Regions from separate parts of the Streptomyces sp. LE64 genome, predicted to be linked through region 3. Evidence: riboswitches for the same ligand, from Rfam matches in the RefSeq annotation. Region 3 holds a riboswitch; each other region holds the start of a gene.

Region 1 (6,434 bases), 2.4 Mb from region 3:
GGGGTGGTGGGGCTCGCGGAGCACCTGGAGCACGCCCGGCGACTGCGTGCGGCGTTGCCGGAACGGGTGTACCTGTGGGTGAACGCGGCCGAGAGGCACGTGTACACCGACGAGGAGGCCGCGGCCTGGACGGAGGTGGATCCGCTGTTCCCGTTCAGCCGTCATCCGCACCGCAGCGGAGGGCTGCCATGCCGGACGGGTGCGTCGGTGGTGTCGGTCGACGGGGACGGCACGGTGCGGCGTTGTCACTTCGTCCCGTCCGTGCTGGGCAACCTCTACGACGGTTCGTACCGGGCGGCGCTGGCGCCGCGGCCGTGCCCGCTGGCGCGGTGCGACTGCCACATCGGGTACGTGCACCTGGAGTCCCTGCCGCTGTACGACGTGTTCGCCGGGGGCGTGCTGGAGCGGATTCCGGCACGGTCCGGGCCGGTGTGGCTACCGCCGCCGGGCGATCCGGACTGACCCCGGCGCCAGCGGCCGTTCAGAGGGGGAGCAGATCGGGGCGCTTGGCCTCGACCCGGTCGCCGGAGGACACCCCGCGCAGTCGGCGTCCGATCCAGGGCACCAGGTACTCGCGCGCCCAGTGGATGTCGTCGCGCCGTTCTTCGAGGACGCCGCGGGGCGGCAGCGGGGGCCAGGGCTGGTCGGGGTCGGCGGGCACCTGGACGTCGAGGACCTGGGCGGCGCGGAGCGCGACCCGGGTGTGCCCCTCGGGCGAGAGGTGCAGGCGGTCGGTGTCCCAGGCCCGGCGGTCCTGCACGGTCCTGAGGGACCACAGGTCGAGGACCGGGCAGTGGTAGCGGTCGGCGATGGCCCGCACATGGCCGTTGTAGGTGGCGATCTTGCCGCGGAGGCGACGGAAGACGGGGACGCCCCGGGTGTCGAACCCGGTGGTCAGCATGACCGTGCCGACGGTGGAGGCGAGGTGGGCGACGGCGCGTTCGAAGCGTTCGGCCACCTCGTCGGGATCGCTGCCGGGGCGGATGATGTCGTTGCCGCCCGCGCAGAAGGTCACCAGGTCGGGGGCGAGCTCCCGGGCCCGGGGTATCTGCTCCTCGACGATCTGGTCGAGGAGCCGCCCGCGGACGGCGAGGTTGGCGTAGCGGAAGGCGTGCTCGGGGAGCCGGTCGCCCAGGAGGACGGCCAGCCGGTCGGCCCAGCCCACGAACGATCCGTCGGGCCCGGGGTCACCGACGCCCTCCGTGAAGCTGTCGCCGAGCGCCGCGTAGGACCGGATGCCGTCAGGGGGGAGGAACGTCGACTCTGCTGTCACATCGACCCATCCTTCCTCGCCCGGCGTGACCTACGCCACCGTAACAATGCCTTCCAGGGGGTTGACGGGACGTGAGAAAGGCCATGCGGTCGACCGGCGCGACACGGGAATAGGGGGACGGCCCGGCCGCGTACAGCGCGACGCGGGGCCGCATCGGAGGATGCGGCCCCGCGTGCGGGAGCTCCCGGCGGGTCGCCGGACGGATCAGACGGAGACGCCCTTGGACCGCAGGTAGGTCAGCGGGTCGATGTCGGAGCCGTACTCCGGCGAGGTGCGGATCTCGAAGTGCAGGTGCGGCCCGGTGCTGTTGCCGGTGGAACCGGCGAGGCCGATCTGCTGGCCGCCCGAGACGGACTGTCCCGCGCTGACGCCGAGCTGCGAGAGGTGGGCGTACTGGGAGTACTTGCCGTCGGCGTGCTGGATGATCACCTGGTTGCCGTAGGCGCCCGCCCAGCCCGCCGAGACGACGGTGCCCGGGCCGACCGCCTTGAGCGGCGTGCCGGCGGGGACGCTGAAGTCGACGCCGGTGTGGTAGCCGCTGGACCACATGCTGCCGGAGGCCCGGTAGGGGGTGCCCACCCCGCTGGCGACCGGCAGGGTGAAGCCGGAAGCGTTCGCAGCGGCGGGCACCTCGGCCGCCGCGGGAGCGGCCTTCGGGGCGGCGGGCTTCGGAGCCGGTGCCTTCTCGGGGGCTGCCTGCCGGGCCTCGGGCGCCTGGGGCTGGGCGGCCTTCGGGGCCGGGGCCTCGGGCGCGGCGGCCTTCGGCGCGGCCTGCTTCGGGGCCGCGGACTGCGGGGCTGCGGCCGGGGCGCCGATGGCGAGCTCCAGACCGGGGCGGATCAGGTTCGGGTCGGCGCCGACCGCGGCCCGGTTGTCCTGGTACAGCCGCTGCCAGCCGCCGCGCACGTCCTGCTCGTCGGCGATCTTCGACAGGTGGTCGCCGATCTTCACGGAGTACGTGGTGACCTCGGCGCGGGGGGTGGCGGTCCGCTCCGCGGGGGCCTGCGGGGCGGCCGGGGCGGTGACGGCGGCGGAACCCTTGGGGGCGGGGGCGGCCTCCCCGGCCTGGGCGTGGGCCTGGGCGGCGCCCATCAGCGGAAGCGCCAGGGCGGCCGCGCCACCGGACCCGGTGAGGGCGATGGCGCGGACGAGCCGGGCGGACGTGGGACGGCGGTGCTTACCCGTCGCGGGCATGGTGCGTTCCTCTCCGGCGCCTACGAGGTGAGCTGTCGGATTCGGGCGGGAGGTGCCCGGCCGCGCTCGCGCGGCTTCACCCCGAGCCGGTCCGGTCGCCCGGACTCGGCGTACTGCGTGTGGGTTCCCCGCTCCTGCCGATGTCGGTACGACGGTGGGTGCCGGACGGTGGCAGGACTCGGCGTCCGCCCGGAGTGAGCGTGACGCTAGGCGAGCCGGAACGGCCCGGACAACCGCGAGCACGTCGATGACCAGGTATTCCTTGATCCTTGCGGGATTTCCCGGTCACCCTGCGTCGACGACGGCGGGGGCCGCGGAACTCAATTCCCGGGCTGTGGACGGCAGGCGGAGCACGGCCGGCCACCACGTTCGGTGACCTCTATGATCCCGGTCACGACCGGCTTCCCCAGGCGGCTTTATTCCCGGCCCAGTTGGGATGAGGGCCACCAAGGTTCGTGAAAGCGACAAAAATTACCATTGCAGGACATAGCGACCAGGGCTCGCCCTCCGTGTTTCACAAGAAAAGCCCATCACATCCCGATTGTCGGACGATGTGATGTCGTATCGTCTGAACCGGCCCGCCGTCCGACGGCGCCGGCGGGGGAACCGGAGGAGCCCCGTGACGCAGCAGATCCCGTCCACCGAGCCCGAACTGACCGGCGTGCGCAACTTCCGGGACCTGGGAGGACTGCCGACCGCGGACGGTCGCCGGATCCGCCACGGGGTGCTGTTCCGCAGCGGCCACCTCGCCCGCGCGACGGCACGGGACAGCCGGTACCTCGACTCGCTCGGTCTGCACACCGTCTTCGACTTCCGCAACGACGCCGACCGCGCCCTCGACGGCCACGACGTGGAGCTCCCCGGGGTGCGCCAGGTGAACATCCCGCTCAGCGACCCGGCCGACGGCGCCGCGTTCTGGCACCTGGTGCGCAACGGCGACCTCACCGAACTCCGCGCCCTGCTCGCCGGGGGGCGCGCCGTCGACCAGATGGTGACGTCCTACCGGGTCATGATCGAGCAGCGGACGGCGGAGCACGCCCGGGTGCTGCACGCGCTCGCCGAGGACAGCGTGCCGGCCCTGCTGCACTGCGCCGCGGGCAAGGACCGGGCCGGACTCACCGTGGCCGTGGCGCTGCTGGCCCTCGGGGTCGAGCGGAGCGCGATCGAGGAGGACTACCTCAAGTCCAACGCGGCGCACCGGCGGTACCGGGTGCGCCGCGACGCGGACGCCGTCGACGGCTCCGCGCCCGAGGCCATGGAGTTGCTGAGCCCCCTCTTCGACGCCCGGGTCGAGTACCTGGCGGCCGCCTTCGAGACGATCGACCGATGTTGGGGCGACACCGACACCTATCTGCGCCGGGCCCTCGGTCTCACCCCCGGGCTGCGCGAGCGGCTGCGCGGACGACTGCTCGACTGAGCCGGTACCCGGCCGCCGGCGGTGTCACTTGGCTCCGACCTCGAACAGCAGCCAGATGAAGGCGGCGACCAGGTGGCCGACCGCGACGTAGATGACCAGTCGGATCCAGATGCTCGGCGGCATCTTGTCCTCCATGCGGGGCGTGGAGGTCCGCGGGGCGACCGGAGGCGCCGCGGGGTCGGTGGGGGGTACGGGTTCGGTCATCGGAGGTCTCCCGGGGTGTGGCCGTCCGCCGGGCCGAGGCACAGCGCGGCGGTCGGACTCTGCAACAGGGTGTGCACGAAGAGGAGGTCGGTGCCGTCCTCGTCGGCGGCGCCGATCCGGTGCGGGGTCAGCGAGTCGAAGTGGGCGCTGTCACCGGGGCCGAGGAGGTGGGTGCTGTCCCCGAGCCTGAGCCGCAACCGCCCGGACAGGACGTACAGCCACTCCTCGCCCGGGTGGACCCGCACGATGTCGCCCTGGGTGCCGTACGGCACCCGGACCCGCAGGGCCTGCATCCCCCGGCCGGAGGCGCCGGCCTGCCAGTACGTCCAGCCGCCGGCCCGGGTGGGCTCCATGGTGGCGGCCTGCACCACGGCGTCGCGGTCGACGACCGTTTCGCCGAGCAGCTCGGAGACCGTGGTGCCGTACACCCGGGCGAGCGCCAGCAGCATCGGCAGGGAGGGCTGCCGTCGACCGGTCTCCAGCCGGGACAGGTGCGCCGGGGACAACCCGGCCGCGGCGGCAGCCGTCTCCAGGGTGAGCCCCGCGCCGCGCCGGAGCTCCCGCAGCCGGGGGGCGACGAGGGGGACCTCCGTCTCCGCGGCGGGGGCCGAGGCGGCGGGTGGTTCCTCGGGAGGGACGGACTCTGGGTGGCTCATGCTTCGATTGAGCCAGAAAAATGCCCCTCGGGCAAATTTCTTGCCCGAGGGGTAAAAAACCGGGATCGCGGTCGCTCCACCGCTCAGCGGACGGCCACCGCCTGCTTCACCAGTGTCCTCCCGAAGTCCCACATGAGGCCACCCCCCCGGTGCGCGTCGTCCATCACGGCGGTGAAGGCCGTGACGAAGCGGTCCACGTCCGCCTCGTCCACCACCAGCGGCGGAATCAGTTTGATCACTTCCAGCCGGTCCCCGGACACCTGGGTGAGGATGCGGTGCCGCTGGAGCAGGGGGGCCACCACCATCTGCGCGAACAGGCCCTTGCGGGCGGCCTGGAGCATGGTCCAGCCGCCCCGCAGCTTCAGCGACCGGGGGCGGCCGAACTCGATCCCGATCATCAGTCCCCGGCCCCGCACCTCGCTCAGCAGCTCGTAGCGGTCCACCAGGGCGGCCAGCCGGGAACGCAGCAGCTCCCCGACGGTACGGGCGCGCTCCACCAGGTGCTCGGACTCCAGCACCCAGAGCACCGCGAGCCCCGCCGCCATAGCCTGCGCGTTCGATCCGAAGCTCGCCGAGTGCACCAGGACCCGGTCCATGGAGGCGTACACCTTCTGGAAGATCCAGTCCCGCCCCAGGGTCGCCCCGACCGGGACGTACCCCCCGGACAGGGCCTTCGCCACGCAGATCAGGTCCGGCTCCACCCCGTCCTCGTGCTGGTGGGCGTAGAAGTCCCCGGTCCGGCCCAGCCCGGTCTGCACCTCGTCCGCGATCAGCAGCGCCCGGTGCGCACGCAGCAGCTCCTGGGCGCCCCGTAGGTACCCGGGCGGGGCCTCGTGGACGCCCTTGCCCTGGATCGGCTCCACGATCAGCGCGGCCACGTCGCCGCGCGCCAGCTCCCGGGCGAGCGCATCGAGGTCGCCGAGCGGCACCGCCGTGTCGGGCAGCAGGGGCCCGAAGCCGTCCCGGAAGCCGGACTCCCCGTTGACGGAGAGGGCACCGGCGGTGAGCCCGTGGAAGGCGTGCGTGCAGTACAGCACCCGGGGCCGGCCGGTGGCGCAGCGGGCGAACTTGAGCGCGGTCTCCACCGCCTCCGTGCCGCTGTTGCCGAAGAACACCCGGTCCAGATGGGGGCTGTGGGCGAGCAGGCGTTCCGCGAGCAGCCCCGGCAGCGGCGGACAGTCGAAGCGGGTGAGGTCGGCGAGGGAGGCGTCCAGCACGTCGTGGAGGGCCTTGCGCACCACGGGGTGGTGCCGGCCGACGCCCATCACCCCGAACCCGGCCAGCATGTCCAGGTGGTCGTTGCCGTCCGCGTCCCAGAAGTGCGCGCCCTCGGCCCGTTCGTAGACCTTGTCGAAGCCGATGGTGCGCAGCATGCGGGGAAGCTGGTGGTTGAGGTGGCGGGAGTGCAACGCGTACCGCTCATCGCCGCGTTGGGAGAGCAGTGCGCCGAGGTCGAACGCCTCTCGCGGACGGCCCTCCGTTCCCTCCGTCGCAGGTCCGGGGGGCGGTGCCGTCACGCGCGGTTGCCCGAGACCGTGTCGCGGGCGGCGCGCAGGCTCTCCCTGAGCGATCCCATGGTGGCGAGGACCGCGGTGGGTTCGTAACCGCAGTGGGCCATGCAGTTGGCGCAGCGCGGGTCCTTGCCCCGGCCGTAGGCGTCCCAGTCCGTCTGCTCGACGAGTTCCCGGTA
Region 2 (6,434 bases), 560 kb from region 3:
GCCGAGGTCGCGACGAAGCGCAGGTGCCGCGCGCCGTGCTCCTCGATGACGGCCGCGTACTCACGACAGGCGGCGAAGGTGCGTTCCAGGGCCTCGGGGGCGAGCCGACCGGTGCGGTCCACGTCCTGGCCGAGGCGGACGATGGTCATCCGGCGGTCGAGGTCGGTGAGGGCGCCCGTCACCGGGTCCACGTCCGCCACCAGCAGCCGGATGGAGTTGGTGCCGCAGTCGATCGCGGCGACCCGGGTCATCGGTCGTCCCCGGCGTCCGCGGGACCGGTGAGGCCGCCGCCGTTGGCCCCGGCGTCGAAGGCGCCCTCGACCGCGGGCATCACGCACGGGCCCTTGCGCCACCACTCGGGCAGCAGGGCCAGCGCCTCGTCGCCGAGGGGGTTCACCCCGGGCCCGGACACCAGCGAGTGGGCCACCAGGACGTGCAGGCACTTCACGCGGTCGGGCATGCCCCCGGCGCTGGGGAAGCCGGTCAACTCCTCGATCTCGTCGCGTCGCCGGAGGTAGTCCTCGTGCGCGGCCCGGTAGCCGGCGGCCAGTTCGGGGTCGGTGCCCAGGCGTTCGGTCATCTCCTTCATCAGACCGCTGGCCTCCAGCGTGCCGATCGCCGAGTTGGCGCGCGGGCACGTCAGGTAGTAGAGCGTCGGGAAGGGGGCCCCGTCCGGCAGCCTCGGAGCCGTCTCCACGACGTCCGGCAGGCCGCAGGGGCAGCGGTGCGCGATGGCGCGCAGGCCCCGCGGGGGGCGTCCGAGCTGCTCCCGGAAGGCCGAGACGTCGGCTTCGGTCGGCTCGGTGCGCGGGGTGGTCGGCGGAGCGGTTTCCATGCCTGGGGCTGTGTCTTTCGGTTTCGGGCACGGCCCGGGGGTTCCCGGGCCGTCGAGGGGTGCGGACGGACGGTCAGGGGGACGGGGCCGGGGACTCCCGCGTCGCTCGGCCCGTGCCCTCCGGCCGGTCCGCCCGGTCGAGGCCGCCCCACAGGGTGGCGTACCAGGCGCGGTCGGCCGAGCCGCGGTCGGCGCGCGGATCCTGCGCGGACCGCGGGTCCACGATGGTGTAGCCGATCTCACCGGGGAGCACGTAGTGCAGCCGCTCCCTGATCCGCTGCTCGGCGTAGGCGTCGTCCTGCCAGCGGGCCTTGGCGTCCCGGAGCTGTTCGACGCGGGCGCGGGCGTCCTCGCGGTCCTGGAGCTGGTCGGCGATCTCGGCCCGCTGGGAGACGTACTGGCGCAGCGGGAGGGCGAGGGCGACGGCCAGGGTGCACACCACCAGCGTCAGCAGGGCGGCCCGGCCGGTGAGGCGGGAGCGGCGCGCCTGACGGCGGGTCTGGGAGCGGTAGACCCGGGCGGCGGTCTGCTCGCCGAGCACCCGCAGCCTGGTCGCGGTCGAGAACCGGTCCCGGTCCTTGACGGCCATCTCTCGGCCTCCCCGTCACTCCCGTGATGTGCGTACGTCCCCGCACACGGTACGGGACCGGGTGCGGGGACGTACGCAGCCACCCTCGCCGGTTCCCGGTCGGGGGCCCGGACGGGGGTGGCCGCGCGGCTCGTGCCGATCAGCCCTTGAAGCGGGGGAAGGCGCTGCGGCCGGCGTACACGGCGGCGTCGTCGAGGATCTCCTCGATGCGCAGCAGCTGGTTGTACTTGGCGACGCGCTCGGAGCGGGCCGGGGCGCCGGTCTTGATCTGGCCGCAGTTGGTGGCGACGGCGAGGTCGGCGATGGTGACGTCCTCGGTCTCGCCGGAGCGGTGGCTCATCATGCACTTGAAGCCGCTGCGCTGGGCGAGCTCCACGGCGTCCAGGGTCTCGGTGAGCGAACCGATCTGGTTGACCTTGACGAGCAGGGCGTTCGCGGAGTTCTCCTCGATGCCGCGGGCCAGGCGCTCGGGGTTGGTGACGAACAGGTCGTCGCCGACGAGCTGGACCTTGTCGCCGAGGCGGCTGGTGATCTCGTTCCAGCCGGCCCAGTCGTCCTCGAACAGCGGGTCCTCGATGGAGACCAGCGGGTACGCGTCGACGAGCTCCGCGTAGTAGTCGGTCATCTCGGCGGCGGTGCGCTCCTTGCCCTCGAAGACGTACACGCCGTCCTTGTAGAACTCGGAGGCGGCCACGTCGAGGGCGAGGGCGACCTGCTGGCCGGGGGTGTAACCGGCCTCCTTGATCGCTTCGAGGATCAGGTCGAGGGCCTCGCGGTTGGAGCCGAGGTTGGGGGCGAAGCCGCCCTCGTCGCCGAGGCCGGTGTTCAGGCCCTTGGCCTTCAGCACCTTCTTCAGGGTGTGGTAGACCTCGGTGCCCCAGCGCAGGGCCTCGGAGAAGGACTCGGCGCCGATCGGCGCGATCATGAACTCCTGGATGTCCACGTTGGAGTCGGCGTGCGAGCCGCCGTTCAGGATGTTCATCATCGGCACCGGCAGCAGGTGCGCGTTGGGGCCGCCCAGGTAGCGGAACAGCGGCAGGTCGCTGGCCTCGGAGGCGGCGTGCGCGACGGCGAGGGAGACGCCGAGGATGGCGTTGGCGCCGAGCGAGGACTTGTCCGGGGTGGCGTCCAGGTCGAACATCGCCTGGTCGATCAGGCGCTGCTCGGTGGCGTCGTAGCCGACGAGCTCCGGACCGATCTGCTCGATGACCGCGAGGACGGCCTTCTCGACGCCCTTGCCGCCGTAGCGGTTGGCGTCGCCGTCCCGCAGTTCGAGGGCCTCGAAGGCGCCCGTGGAGGCGCCGGACGGAACGGCGGCACGGCCGGTGCTGCCGTCGTCGAGGCCGACCTCGACCTCGACCGTGGGATTGCCTCGGGAGTCCAGGATTTCCCGGGCTACGACGACGTCGATGGACGGCACGAGCATCTCCTTCTGGGATGTGACGCGAGTATGCGGGGCCGGTGGTCCCGCCGCCCCTGAGCCTAACGGCCCCGGGGAGGTCGGCCACTCGGCCGCCCGCCCTGTGGACAAACGGAAACCAAATTGTTCCGTCCGCAAACAAATGGGTGCCCGGGGCTTCACTTGAGCCCCGGGCGTGTCGGATTTCCGGGGGCTCCCGGACACACCTCCGCCCCGGCGCGGGGATCGTGCACCGGGGCGGACTGACCCGAGGGGACGGGTCCCGGTCGGGCCGGGGCGCGGCTCGACCGGGGGGTGCGGCTCGCGGCCGGGGCGGGCCGGAGCCTGGGGTGGTCCGAACGACCGGGGCGTGCCCGGCGCCCGGCGCGCGCACCGATGGGGCGGCGCGGCGGCGGGAGCGGGTCCCCGGCGCGGGGTCAGGAGAGGTGGAGCTGCTGACCCGGGTAGATGAAGTCGGCGTCGTCGATGATGTCGTCGTTCAGCTCGAACAGCCGCTGCCAGCCGCCCTTGACGCCCTCGGCCTCGGCGATGGCGCTCAGGCTGTCGCCCTGGACGACCTTGTACTCGCCGTCGCCCTTCTGCACCTTCTTGCCGGTCGGGGTCTGGACCGTCTTGGCCGGAGCGGCGGGCTTCGCCTGCTGGGCCGGCTGCGCGGGCTGGGCCGCCGGGGCGCGGTCCTGGGTGCGGGCGGCGCGCTGCTCGGTCTGCTGCTTGGGGGCGGCCTGCTGCTGCGGCGCGGTCTGCTGCGGCTGGGGCTTGGGGGCGGCCTGCTGCTGGGGCACGGCGGCGCCGCCGCCGTAGGGGGCGTTGGACAGGCCGACGCCGCAGCTCGGCCAGGCGCCCTTGCCCTGACCCGCGAGGACCTTCTCGGCTATCTCGATCTGCTGCGCCTTGGAGGCCAGGTTGGCGGTGGGCGCGTACTTGGTGCCGCCGAAGGCGGCCCAGGTGGAGGCGGAGAACTGGAGGCCGCCGTAGTAACCGTTGCCGGTGTTGATGGACCAGTTGCCGCCCGACTCGCACTGGGCGACGCGGTCCCACTCGGCGGCGGTGGCGGCCGACGCGCTGGTCGCCGTCATCAGCGGGGCGGCCACGGCCGCACCGGTCACACCCGCGACGGTGACGATTCGGGTGGCCTTGCCGGGCTTGCGGTGCTTGCCCTTGCCGGAGAACAGCATGAGTCATCCCCTCACCGACGCCTACGAGGTGAGCTGTCGGGTTCGGGCCGAGTGAGTGCCCGGCCGCGCCTGACGCGCGGCTCCACCCCTAGCCGTCCGGTGGCCCGTCGGGAGTCCCGTTTCGACTCCCGAGGCCGGCCCGTTCGGCGCTTACCTTGGTTCCCCCGCTCCTGCCAACGGCGCTTCACGCGACGACTGGTCCCGAGCCACCGTCGGCAGGATTCGGCGTGACGGCGATCGGTGTCCGCATCAGCGAACGGCACTGACCGTATGCATGGGCGGGGGTGAAACTCAAAGCCATGGACGTCCGATGAGACCCATGTCTCACTTCCACCCCACGCGCCAAATTAGGACATTAGGTGTCGAACTACTGCTTCTTCTCGGGCTTTTCGGGCGCCAGGTCGAGGCTCTGACCGGGCACGATGTGGTGCGGGTCGCCCCCCACGGTGTCCTTGTTGCCGTCGTAGAGCGCGGCCCAACCCCCTTCGACGCCCTGGGAGTCGGCGATGGCCGACAGGTTGTCACCGGACTTGACGGTGTACGAGGCGTCCAGCGCCTCCCGTTCCGTGCTGCGGGAGGCGTGCTTGCCGATGCTCTCCTCGCTCCGGGAGGCGGTGGCCTCCTCGGTCGCCGCCTCGCCCCGGTGGCGGCCGGTGCCGGCCTCGGCTTCGGCCTCCGCCGTGCCCGCTTCGGTGGCGCCGGTGGCGCCGGTGGTGCCGGACGGTTCGGTCGAGGGCGTCGCACCCGGCTCGCCGGACTCGGTTCCGGTGCCCTCGCCCGGGGTCTGACCGGGACTCTCCGTACCGGGCGAGGACGGAGCGGTCGGATCGGTCGACGGCGAGGAGCCGGGGGTCTCGGAGGAGCCCTCGTCCGGCGAGGACGACGGGGACGACGGGGAGTCGGAGGGCGAGGCCGGCGACGAGGGGGTGGTGCCCGAGGAGCTCGGCACCTCCGAGGGGTCGGTGGTGGGCGCCTTGGACGCACCGGACTCGTTCTCCGGCTTCGGCCGGTCGGCGGTGGAGAGGGAGGCGTCCGTCTTGCCCGAGGTCACTCCGGCCGACACCCCGTCGGAGACGCTGCCGCTCTTCTTGCCGGGCTGCACCGGACCGCCCGGGTCCACTTCGGCCGCCGGGCCGCCCTTGTCGAGCCCCACGGCCGCGCTGCAACCCGGCCATGCGGCGGGTCCCTGCGCGGCGAGGATGCGCTCGCCGACCGCGATCTGCTGGGAGCGGCTGGCCTGGTCGGGGCTGACCGCGTAGGAGAGGCCGCCGTGCTTCTCCCAGGCCTCCTGGCCGATCTGGAGCCCACCGTAGAAACCGTTGCCGTCGTTGGCGCTCCAGGCACCGCCGCTCTCGCACTCCGCCAGCCGGTCCCAGGTCGCGGCCTCCGCCGCGCTCGCGCCCGTGGCGCCCAGCAGCGGCAGGGCGATCGCGGAGCTGGTGACCCCTGCCGCGACGACCAGAGCGGGGGCCTGACGGGGGCGTCGATGACGACCGTTCCCGGAGAGCATGCGGTGGCCTTTCGTGCGACAACGGGGACCGACCCGCGGCGGTTGGAGGCCGCCGAAGTCGTCGTGAACGTAACCGGAGTCGAACGCTTGTCACAAGTTAATGCAGCACAGATCACGCGAACATCACGGATGTGATGTCACATCAACACCACTCGTCACGGAACTCGCCCCCCTCCCCTATCTGGGGGATGACCCGACCCACCGGCCACCGGGCGCCAACTTCCCTGGTCAACAAGCGGGTTGACACGTAGGCGAGGCGGTTGGCGCCGTTCCCGACCGTTATGCACCCGGTGCGGAACACCGACGGATACCCACCGGAGTGCACCCCGTCGGGCGGAATGCCGCCTCAGCGCGGGGTGAACCGGACCGGCAACGTCCGTAGCCCGCGCATGATCAGACCCCCGCGCCAGCGCAGTTCCTCCGGAGCCGCGGCCAGTTCGAGGTCCGGCAACCGGCGTAGCAGGGTGGCCAGCGCGGTCTGCCCCTCCAGACGGGCCAACGGAGCGCCCAGGCAGTAGTGGATGCCGTGGCCGTAGCCCAGGTGCGGATTGTCGCGGCGGGTCAGGTCGAGGTGGTCGGGGCGGTCGAAGCGGGCCGGGTCGCGATCGGCCGCGGCCAGCACCACCAGCACCGGGTCCCCCCGCTCGACGTCCTGCCCGCCCAGCCGCAGCGGCTCGGTGGCGAACCGCCAGGTGGCCATCTCCACGGGGCCGTCGTAGCGCAGCAGTTCCTCCACCGCAGTGGTCAACAGCCCGGTGCTCCCGGCGGTCCCGTCGTTCAGCGACCCTTGCAGCAGCGCGCGCTGTTCGGGGTGGGTGAGCAGGGCGAACGTGCCGTTGCCGATCAGGTTGACGGTCGTTTCGAACCCCGCGAACAGGAGGATGAACGCCATCGCCGCGGCCTCG
Region 3 (6,434 bases):
CGGCGGGGCCTCACCCGCCTCCTCGACGGGGTGGTGGTCGCCGGAGTGACCGCCACCGGGTTCGCGTTCGTCGAGAACGTCCTCTACCTCGGCACCGCCTTCGACACCGACCGCACCAGCGGGGACACCGGGCTGGCCTCCCTCACCCTGATGACCTTCCTCGTCCGGGTCGTGCTGTCGCCGTTCGCCCACCCCCTGTTCACCGTGGTCACCGGCCTCGGCTTCGGGCTGGCCGCACTGCTGCCGCCCCGGCAACGCGTGCGGCGCGCCCTGGCCCCCGCCGTCGGGCTGCTCCTCGCCATGGGGCTGCACGCCCTGTGGAACGGGTCCACCACCTTCGGCGACGCCGGATTCTTCCTGGTGTACGGGCTGTTCATGGTGCCCGTGTTCGGCGTGGTGACCTGGTGGACGCTCCGGACCCGGCAACGGGAACTGAAGGTCCTGCGCGAGGTGCTGCCCGACTACGTCGCGGCGGGCTGGCTCGCCTTCCCGGAACCCTTCGCCCTCGGCTCGCTGCGCGCCCGCACCCTGGCCCTGGACCACGCCCGCCACCACGGCGGCGCCCCGCTGCGCCGCACGGTCCGCGCCTACCAGGACGACGCCACCGCGCTGGCGCTCCTCCGGCACCGGGGCTCCAGCGGCGCCGCGGGCCCCGACTTCCTCGCCCGGGAACGCCGGCTGCTGGACGCCCTGTGGGACCGCCGGCACGCCGTGCGTCCGTCCCTGGTGCACGGCGCCCTGCTCACCGCGCCCTGGTCGGTACTGCCCCCGCCCGCGTACGGCTACGGCGCGCCGTTCCCCCACGGGCACCCCGGTTACGGGCCACCGTCCCCCTGGGCGCCCGTGCCGGCGCCGGGCACCGCCCTCGGCCGGCCGGCCGAGGGGCAGGGCTGACCCGACTCCGTCCTGAGCGGGGCTTCTTCGGCCACGGCCGGGCCCCGCAGTGGCGGGAGCCGGTGGAGGGGAAGGCCCTACCCGCTCCGGGTCCCGGACCGCGAGCGGCCCGGGACCCGGGCGGGCGTCAGGCGGACGCCTCGGTGAGCAGGGAGAGTTCGGCGTCCGTGAGTTCCAGCTCCGCCACCGCGAGGAGGGCGGTGAGCTGCTCGGGGGTGCGGGCGCTCGCCAGCGGGGCGGCGATCGTGGGGCGGGCGGCCAGCCAGGCGAGGGCGATGGTGGCGGGCTCGGCGCCCCGCTCCGCGGCGACCGCGTCGAGGGCGGCGAGCACCCGCCGGCCGCGGTCGGTGGCGAGGTGGCGGGAGGCCGAACCGGAGCGGGCGCTGTCGACGGGGGTGCCGGGCCGGTACTTGCCGGTGAGGAAGCCCGAGGCGAGCGAGAAGTAGGGCACGGCCGCGAGCCCGTTGCGGGAGGCGACCTGCTGGAGGGGGCCCTCGTAGCTGTCGCGGGCGACGAGGTTGTACTCGGGCTGGAGGACCGCGTAGCGGGCCAGTCCCTCGCGGTCCGAGAAGTCCAGTGATTCCTGGAGCCGTTCGGGGCTGATGTTGGAGGCGGCGACGGCCCGGACCTTGCCGGCGCGGACCAGGTCGTCCAGGGCGCCGACGATCTCCTCCACCGGCACGGTCACATCGTCGAAGTGGGTGTAGTACAGGTCGATGTAGTCGGTGCCGAGCCGGGTGAGGGAGGCGTCCGCGGCGGCCTTGACGGTGGTGGCGGAGAGGCCCTTGTAGTCGGGGTGGGAGCCGACCTTGGTGGCGACGACGACGTCCGCGCGGTTGCCGCGGGCGGCCATCCACCGACCGATCAGGGTTTCGGACTCGCCGCCCCGGTTGCCGTCCGCCCAGGCGGAGTAGACGTCGGCGGTGTCGAGGAAGTTGCCGCCCGCGTCGGCGTAGGCGTCGAGCACGGCGAAGGTCTGGGAGGTGTCCGCGGTCCAGCCGAAGACGTTGCCGCCGAGGGCGAGCGGGAAGACGTCGAGGCCGGACGGACCGAGCGGGCGCAGAGTGGTCATGGTGCTAGTCAACACCCCTGGCCGGCAACGCCTTCCCCGGACCGGCGGACCTGGTGCGTCGAGGGGACGAACCCGGTCCGCCGGCGCTCTCGCGGTGTGGGGGGACACCCGTCGCGGAACCGGGCGCACGACCGCGTGCGGAGGTGCGCCGGGCGCCTGTGGGGGTGACGGGTGGGTACGGGGGGCCTCGGACCCGGGAGGGTCAGAGGCTGAGGCCCTTGCCGCGCAGGAACGCGGCCGGGTCGACGGCGGCGCCGCCGCCGGGGTGGACCTCCAGGTGCAGGTGGGCGCCGGTGCTCTTGCCGGTGGAGCCCACCGAGCCGATGAACTGGCCGGTGGTGACCTTCTGGCCGACGCTCACGCTGATGGACGACTGGTGGGCGTACCAGAGTTCGGTGCCGTCGTCGAGGGTGAGGACCGTGCGGTAGCCGTACGAGCCGGACCAACCGGCCTGGGTGATGGTGCCGCTGCCGATGGCCTTCAGCGGGGTGCCGGCGCCGGCCGCGAAGTCGAGGCCGGTGTGGGCGCCGGAGGACCACATCGCACCGGACTGCCCGTAGGAGGAGGTCAGCGTGTAGGAGGAGAGGGGGAGCGTGAAGCTCTTGGCGAGCTTCGCGAGGCGCTCCTTCTCGGCCTGCGCGGCCTTGGCCGCCGCCTCGGCCGCCGCCTTCTTGCGCTCCGCCTCCGCCTTGGCCTCCGCCTTGGCCTTCGCTTCCGCCTTGGCCTTGGCCTCGGCCTTGGCCTCCGCCTCGGCGGCGGCTTCGGCGGCCTTCTTCACGGCGGCCTTCTCGGCTGCGGCGCGGGCCGCGGCCTCGGCCTGGTCCTGCTGCTGCTCGGCCTGCTGGAGGATGCGGGTGCGCAGGGCCTCGCCCGCGTCGGTGGCGCCCCGGGCGGCGTCGGCGGTGGTGACGCCGGCACCGGTCAGGGGGGCCACGGCGGGGGTGGCGGCGGCCTTCTGCTGGGGCTCCTCGGCGGAGTCCCCGGGCATGATCGAGCCGAGGTCGAGGTCGGGCATCGAAATCTTGATGGGGGGCTTGCCGCCCTGCGCGGTGGCGATGCCGCCCGCGCCGACCGCGGCGATGACGCCGACGCCCAGGACCGTGGAGCTGCGGGCGAGCCCGCCGCGCTGCTTGGCGACGCGGTGGCGACCGCGCACCGGACGGACGGTGTCGGCGGTGGGGTTCCAGACCTCCCGCGCCTCGCCCTCGGTGACCTCGGGGCCGTACACCCGCTGGTAGGGGGAATGGGTCCCGTCCTCGACGGTCGTGGACGCGTGAGGGGCTTCGGGGGCAGGCCGATTGGACGCCACTGAGGCGTACTCCTTCCTTCCTTCTCGCCTACCGGGTTAGCTGACGGGTTCGGAGCAGGAAGGTCTCCTACGGGTCGCCTTCGCGGGAAGGCGGCCCGATTCACCCCAAGGTGGTGGTTCCCCGGTTCCCTCGCGGGATTCGGCGCGTGCGCACGGAGCCGCCTCTGTGACGGCTGGGACGACCGCGCTGCGTTATCGAACGTTAATAGACCCGGGGCTCGGATTCCAAGCGCTTCCGAGTGATCGTTAGCGCTCACAGCAGGGACTTATCAGGACACGGAGGGGCGCATCCGGGCGAGTTGACGGTCGGACAATATTCCTCGGCGAGGCACTTTTTTCCCTGACGGATACTCAGTTGTTATCGGAACGCGAAGCCGTGACTACAGGGGGTGAGGGGGCTGATGGGAGGCCGCCGGACGGCGGGGCACCGCCCCCGCCGCCGGAGGCGTCAGGGCCGCCGCACCGCCAACATGGCGAGGTCGTCCTCCGGCCCCCCGCCCGTGTGCCGGACGACCTCCTGGGTGAGGGCGGCCAGCAGCTCCTCCGGACCGGAGAAGGCCCGGCCCCGCAGCCACCGCGCCGGATCGAAGAACTCCCCCCGCCCGTCCCGGGCCTCGGACAGTCCGTCGGTGTACACCAACAGGGTCGCCCCCGGCGGGAAGTCCACCTGGTCACAGGAGTCGGGCCACACCCCCAGGTCGAGCATGCCCAACGGCAGCGCCGGACGGCGCGGGAACACCACGGTCAACCCCCCGTCCGGGACCAGCAGCAGCGGTGTCGGGTGCCCCCGGTTGAGGATCCGCACCACGTCCTGACCGTGCGGCAGTTCGGCGAGCACCGCGGTCGTGAACCCCTCGAAGTCGTCGACCTCGCGCCGGCGCACTCCCTCCCGGGCGAGGGCGCGTTCCAGCCGACCCGCCACCGCCTCCAGGGTCACCTCCTGCTCCGCGGCCTCCCGGAAGGCCCCGATGAGCACCGCCACCGCCGACACCGCGCCCATCCCCTTGCCCCGCACGTCACCCACCACCAGCCGGACCCCGTGCGGGGTGTCCTGCACCGCGTACAGGTCACCGCCGATGGACGCGTCCTCCTGCGCGGCCTCGTAGCGGGCGGCGATGTCGAAGCCGCCGATCCGGGCCGCGGGCTCCGGCAGCACGGCCCGCTGGGCCGCCTCCGCGACCTCCCGGGCCGAGGCCAGCCGGGCACTGCTGCGGTGGGTGAGCCGGTTGATGACGACGGCCAGGACGGACACCACGACGATCGTGGCCAGGTCGGTGAAGGACTCGGCCCGCCCCAGGTTGCCGTCCTCGAACCGCTCGCCCAGCATGGCGGCGCAGGCCGCGAGCCCGATGGCCACCGTGCCGAGCAGCCCGTAGAAGGGGGCGGCGGCCAGCGGCGCCGCCGCCAACAGGGGCGCGGCGGTGATCCGGGACGGGGTCAGCTCGTCGTAGAACACCCCGGCCACGATCAGCAGCAGCGGAAGCGCCCGGATGACCCGGTTGCCCCGGCGGGCGCGGCGATGACGCCCGCCGGCCCCCGTCCGCGCACGGGCCCCGGCCTCCGCGGTCTCCTCCTCGGTCGGTGCACCTCCGTGGCCCACGTACCGTCTCCCGCCGCCTGCGTACCGATCGCCGCCCGTCCCAGGCTTGCCCCCGTGCGGCCCGGCAGCGACTCGTACGGGCCGTACGGGTGAGGGCAGCGCACGACGAAGGCCCGGAAGCAAGGGCTTCCGGGCCTTCGTACGGAGTAGCGGGGACAGGATTTGAACCTGCGACCTCTGGGTTATGAGCCCAGCGAGCTACCGAGCTGCTCCACCCCGCGTCGGTGAACCCAACTCTACACCACGTCCGGACCCCTCCGACCACGCCTTTTCCGCTATCGCCCACCCACCCGCCCGGCGGACCCGGCACCCGGTCAACGGGCGCACCGCGGCAGCTGCCCGGTTCGGGTGGCGATGCGGCGGATTCTCGACGGTGGCCGCCCGGCGCCCGTCATCCTGGGCCCATGAGTGACGAGACCTGCCCGGCGTGCGGCGGCACCGGACTCACCGAACACGAACAGCACACGGTCGAGACCGACGAGGAGGGCAGCCAGACGCCCTTGGTGCGGCGGTGGACCGGGGCCTGCGGGACCTGCACCGGGACCGGCCAATCCCACTAGGAGACGCACATGCGCACCTGGTACGTCTGCCTGGGCTGCACCGCCCGGTACCTTCCGCCCGCCCCCCTGCCGCTCCCCCCCGGCCCCGTCGCCCGAGCCCGGGACGAACCCGCCGACCCGGTCGCCTGCCAGGAACCCGCCTGCCGCGAGAAGGCGGCCCGCATCGTCGACAGCGTCGGACTCCCGGCCGAGACCCTCGCCCGCTGGGCGCGCAGGGCCGCCGGCCTCGACGGCGACCGCCGCGCCCCCCGCGGCCACCGACCCGCCCGCGGCCGTCGCTCCGCCGCCGGCCCGGGGGCGGGCCGCAACAAGTTCCTGTGAGGGCGCCGGGGGCCGGCCCGGCCGTCCGGTCCCGTGCGGACCGGGTCGGCCCGTGCGGCGCTCATGCGCCGCCCGTCGCGCCCGACAACGCCGTGCAGCCGCCCGCTCGTTGGGCGCGGTGGCGTCGGAGCCCGTCGCCGACGCCCCGTTCGTCCGGTCCCTCACCGCGCGCCCGCGGCCGGGAATGACGGAGCGCCCCGACCGGTGGAAACCGGTCGGGGCGCTCCGTCGCAGGTCAGAGGGTTTCCCTGGCTGCCGGTGGTAGGCCGTGTGGGACTCGAACCCACAACCAATGGATTAAAAGTCCACTGCTCTGCCAATTGAGCTAACGGCCCCTACCCGCAGAGCATAGCGGGGCACCAGGGACAGGCGGGGCCTGTCCCCCGGTGGTGGCGGGGTCGGCGTCCGGTGGGCCGGGTGGACGAGGGGCCGGGGCCGCCGCCACGGGGCGCACCTTCATCCTGACACCATCGGCGTCCGGGTGCGTGCTGGTTTTCGGGCACGCACCCGAACAACGGCGAACCGGGTGCCGCCCCTTGACGTACAGGCGGCACGAGGGGCGGGCACCCGGTTCAGCGAACGGACCCGGGGTCAGCCGTTGCGCTTCCAGCGCGGCTTGTCGTCGCGGCGGTTGAGGCCGGCGCCCCGGTGGTCGTCACGACGGCCGTACGGGCGGTC

Evidence for each region. A riboswitch is a leader RNA that binds a small molecule or an ion and turns the genes downstream of it on or off. The one in region 3 is predicted to bind cyclic di-AMP.
Region 1: linked by a shared signal. The riboswitch ahead of ACSMX9_RS26215 (M23 family metallopeptidase) and the one ahead of ACSMX9_RS15695 (M23 family metallopeptidase) in region 3 are both predicted to bind cyclic di-AMP.
Region 2: linked by a shared signal. The riboswitch ahead of ACSMX9_RS18230 (LysM peptidoglycan-binding domain-containing protein) and the one ahead of ACSMX9_RS15695 (M23 family metallopeptidase) in region 3 are both predicted to bind cyclic di-AMP.

What each region holds. Positions count from the first base shown of each region.
Region 1 covers NZ_CP199708.1:5,863,430-5,869,863, reverse strand. Annotated here, with positions in the region: gene ACSMX9_RS26225 (STM4011 family radical SAM protein) at 1-462, shown strand, start outside; gene ACSMX9_RS26220 (SGNH/GDSL hydrolase family protein) at 482-1,273, opposite strand; gene ACSMX9_RS26215 (M23 family metallopeptidase) at 1,478-2,467, opposite strand; cyclic di-AMP (ydaO/yuaA leader) riboswitch at 2,470-2,588, opposite strand; gene ACSMX9_RS26210 (tyrosine-protein phosphatase) at 3,087-3,884, shown strand; gene ACSMX9_RS26205 (DUF6126 family protein) at 3,909-4,088, opposite strand; gene ACSMX9_RS26200 (helix-turn-helix domain-containing protein) at 4,085-4,744, opposite strand; gene ACSMX9_RS26195 (aspartate aminotransferase family protein) at 4,828-6,261, opposite strand; gene hpnH (adenosyl-hopene transferase HpnH) at 6,258-6,434, opposite strand, start outside.
Region 2 covers NZ_CP199708.1:4,018,408-4,024,841, reverse strand. Annotated here, with positions in the region: gene ACSMX9_RS18250 (Ppx/GppA phosphatase family protein) at 1-251, opposite strand, end outside; gene ACSMX9_RS18245 (DUF501 domain-containing protein) at 248-835, opposite strand; gene ACSMX9_RS18240 (FtsB family cell division protein) at 909-1,424, opposite strand; gene eno (phosphopyruvate hydratase) at 1,564-2,844, opposite strand; gene ACSMX9_RS18230 (LysM peptidoglycan-binding domain-containing protein) at 3,261-4,019, opposite strand; cyclic di-AMP (ydaO/yuaA leader) riboswitch at 4,023-4,211, opposite strand; gene ACSMX9_RS18225 (transglycosylase family protein) at 4,387-5,529, opposite strand; gene ACSMX9_RS18220 (cytochrome P450 family protein) at 5,876-6,434, opposite strand, start outside.
Region 3 covers NZ_CP199708.1:3,457,256-3,463,689, reverse strand. Annotated here, with positions in the region: gene ACSMX9_RS15705 (PrsW family intramembrane metalloprotease) at 1-894, shown strand, start outside; gene ACSMX9_RS15700 (aldo/keto reductase) at 1,022-1,966, opposite strand; gene ACSMX9_RS15695 (M23 family metallopeptidase) at 2,169-3,275, opposite strand; cyclic di-AMP (ydaO/yuaA leader) riboswitch at 3,286-3,430, opposite strand; gene ACSMX9_RS15690 (PP2C family protein-serine/threonine phosphatase) at 3,724-4,875, opposite strand; tRNA gene ACSMX9_RS15685 (tRNA-Met) at 5,023-5,096, opposite strand; gene ACSMX9_RS15680 (hypothetical protein) at 5,280-5,435, shown strand; gene ACSMX9_RS15675 (hypothetical protein) at 5,445-5,756, shown strand; tRNA gene ACSMX9_RS15670 (tRNA-Lys) at 6,016-6,091, opposite strand; gene ACSMX9_RS15665 (DEAD/DEAH box helicase) at 6,348-6,434, opposite strand, start outside.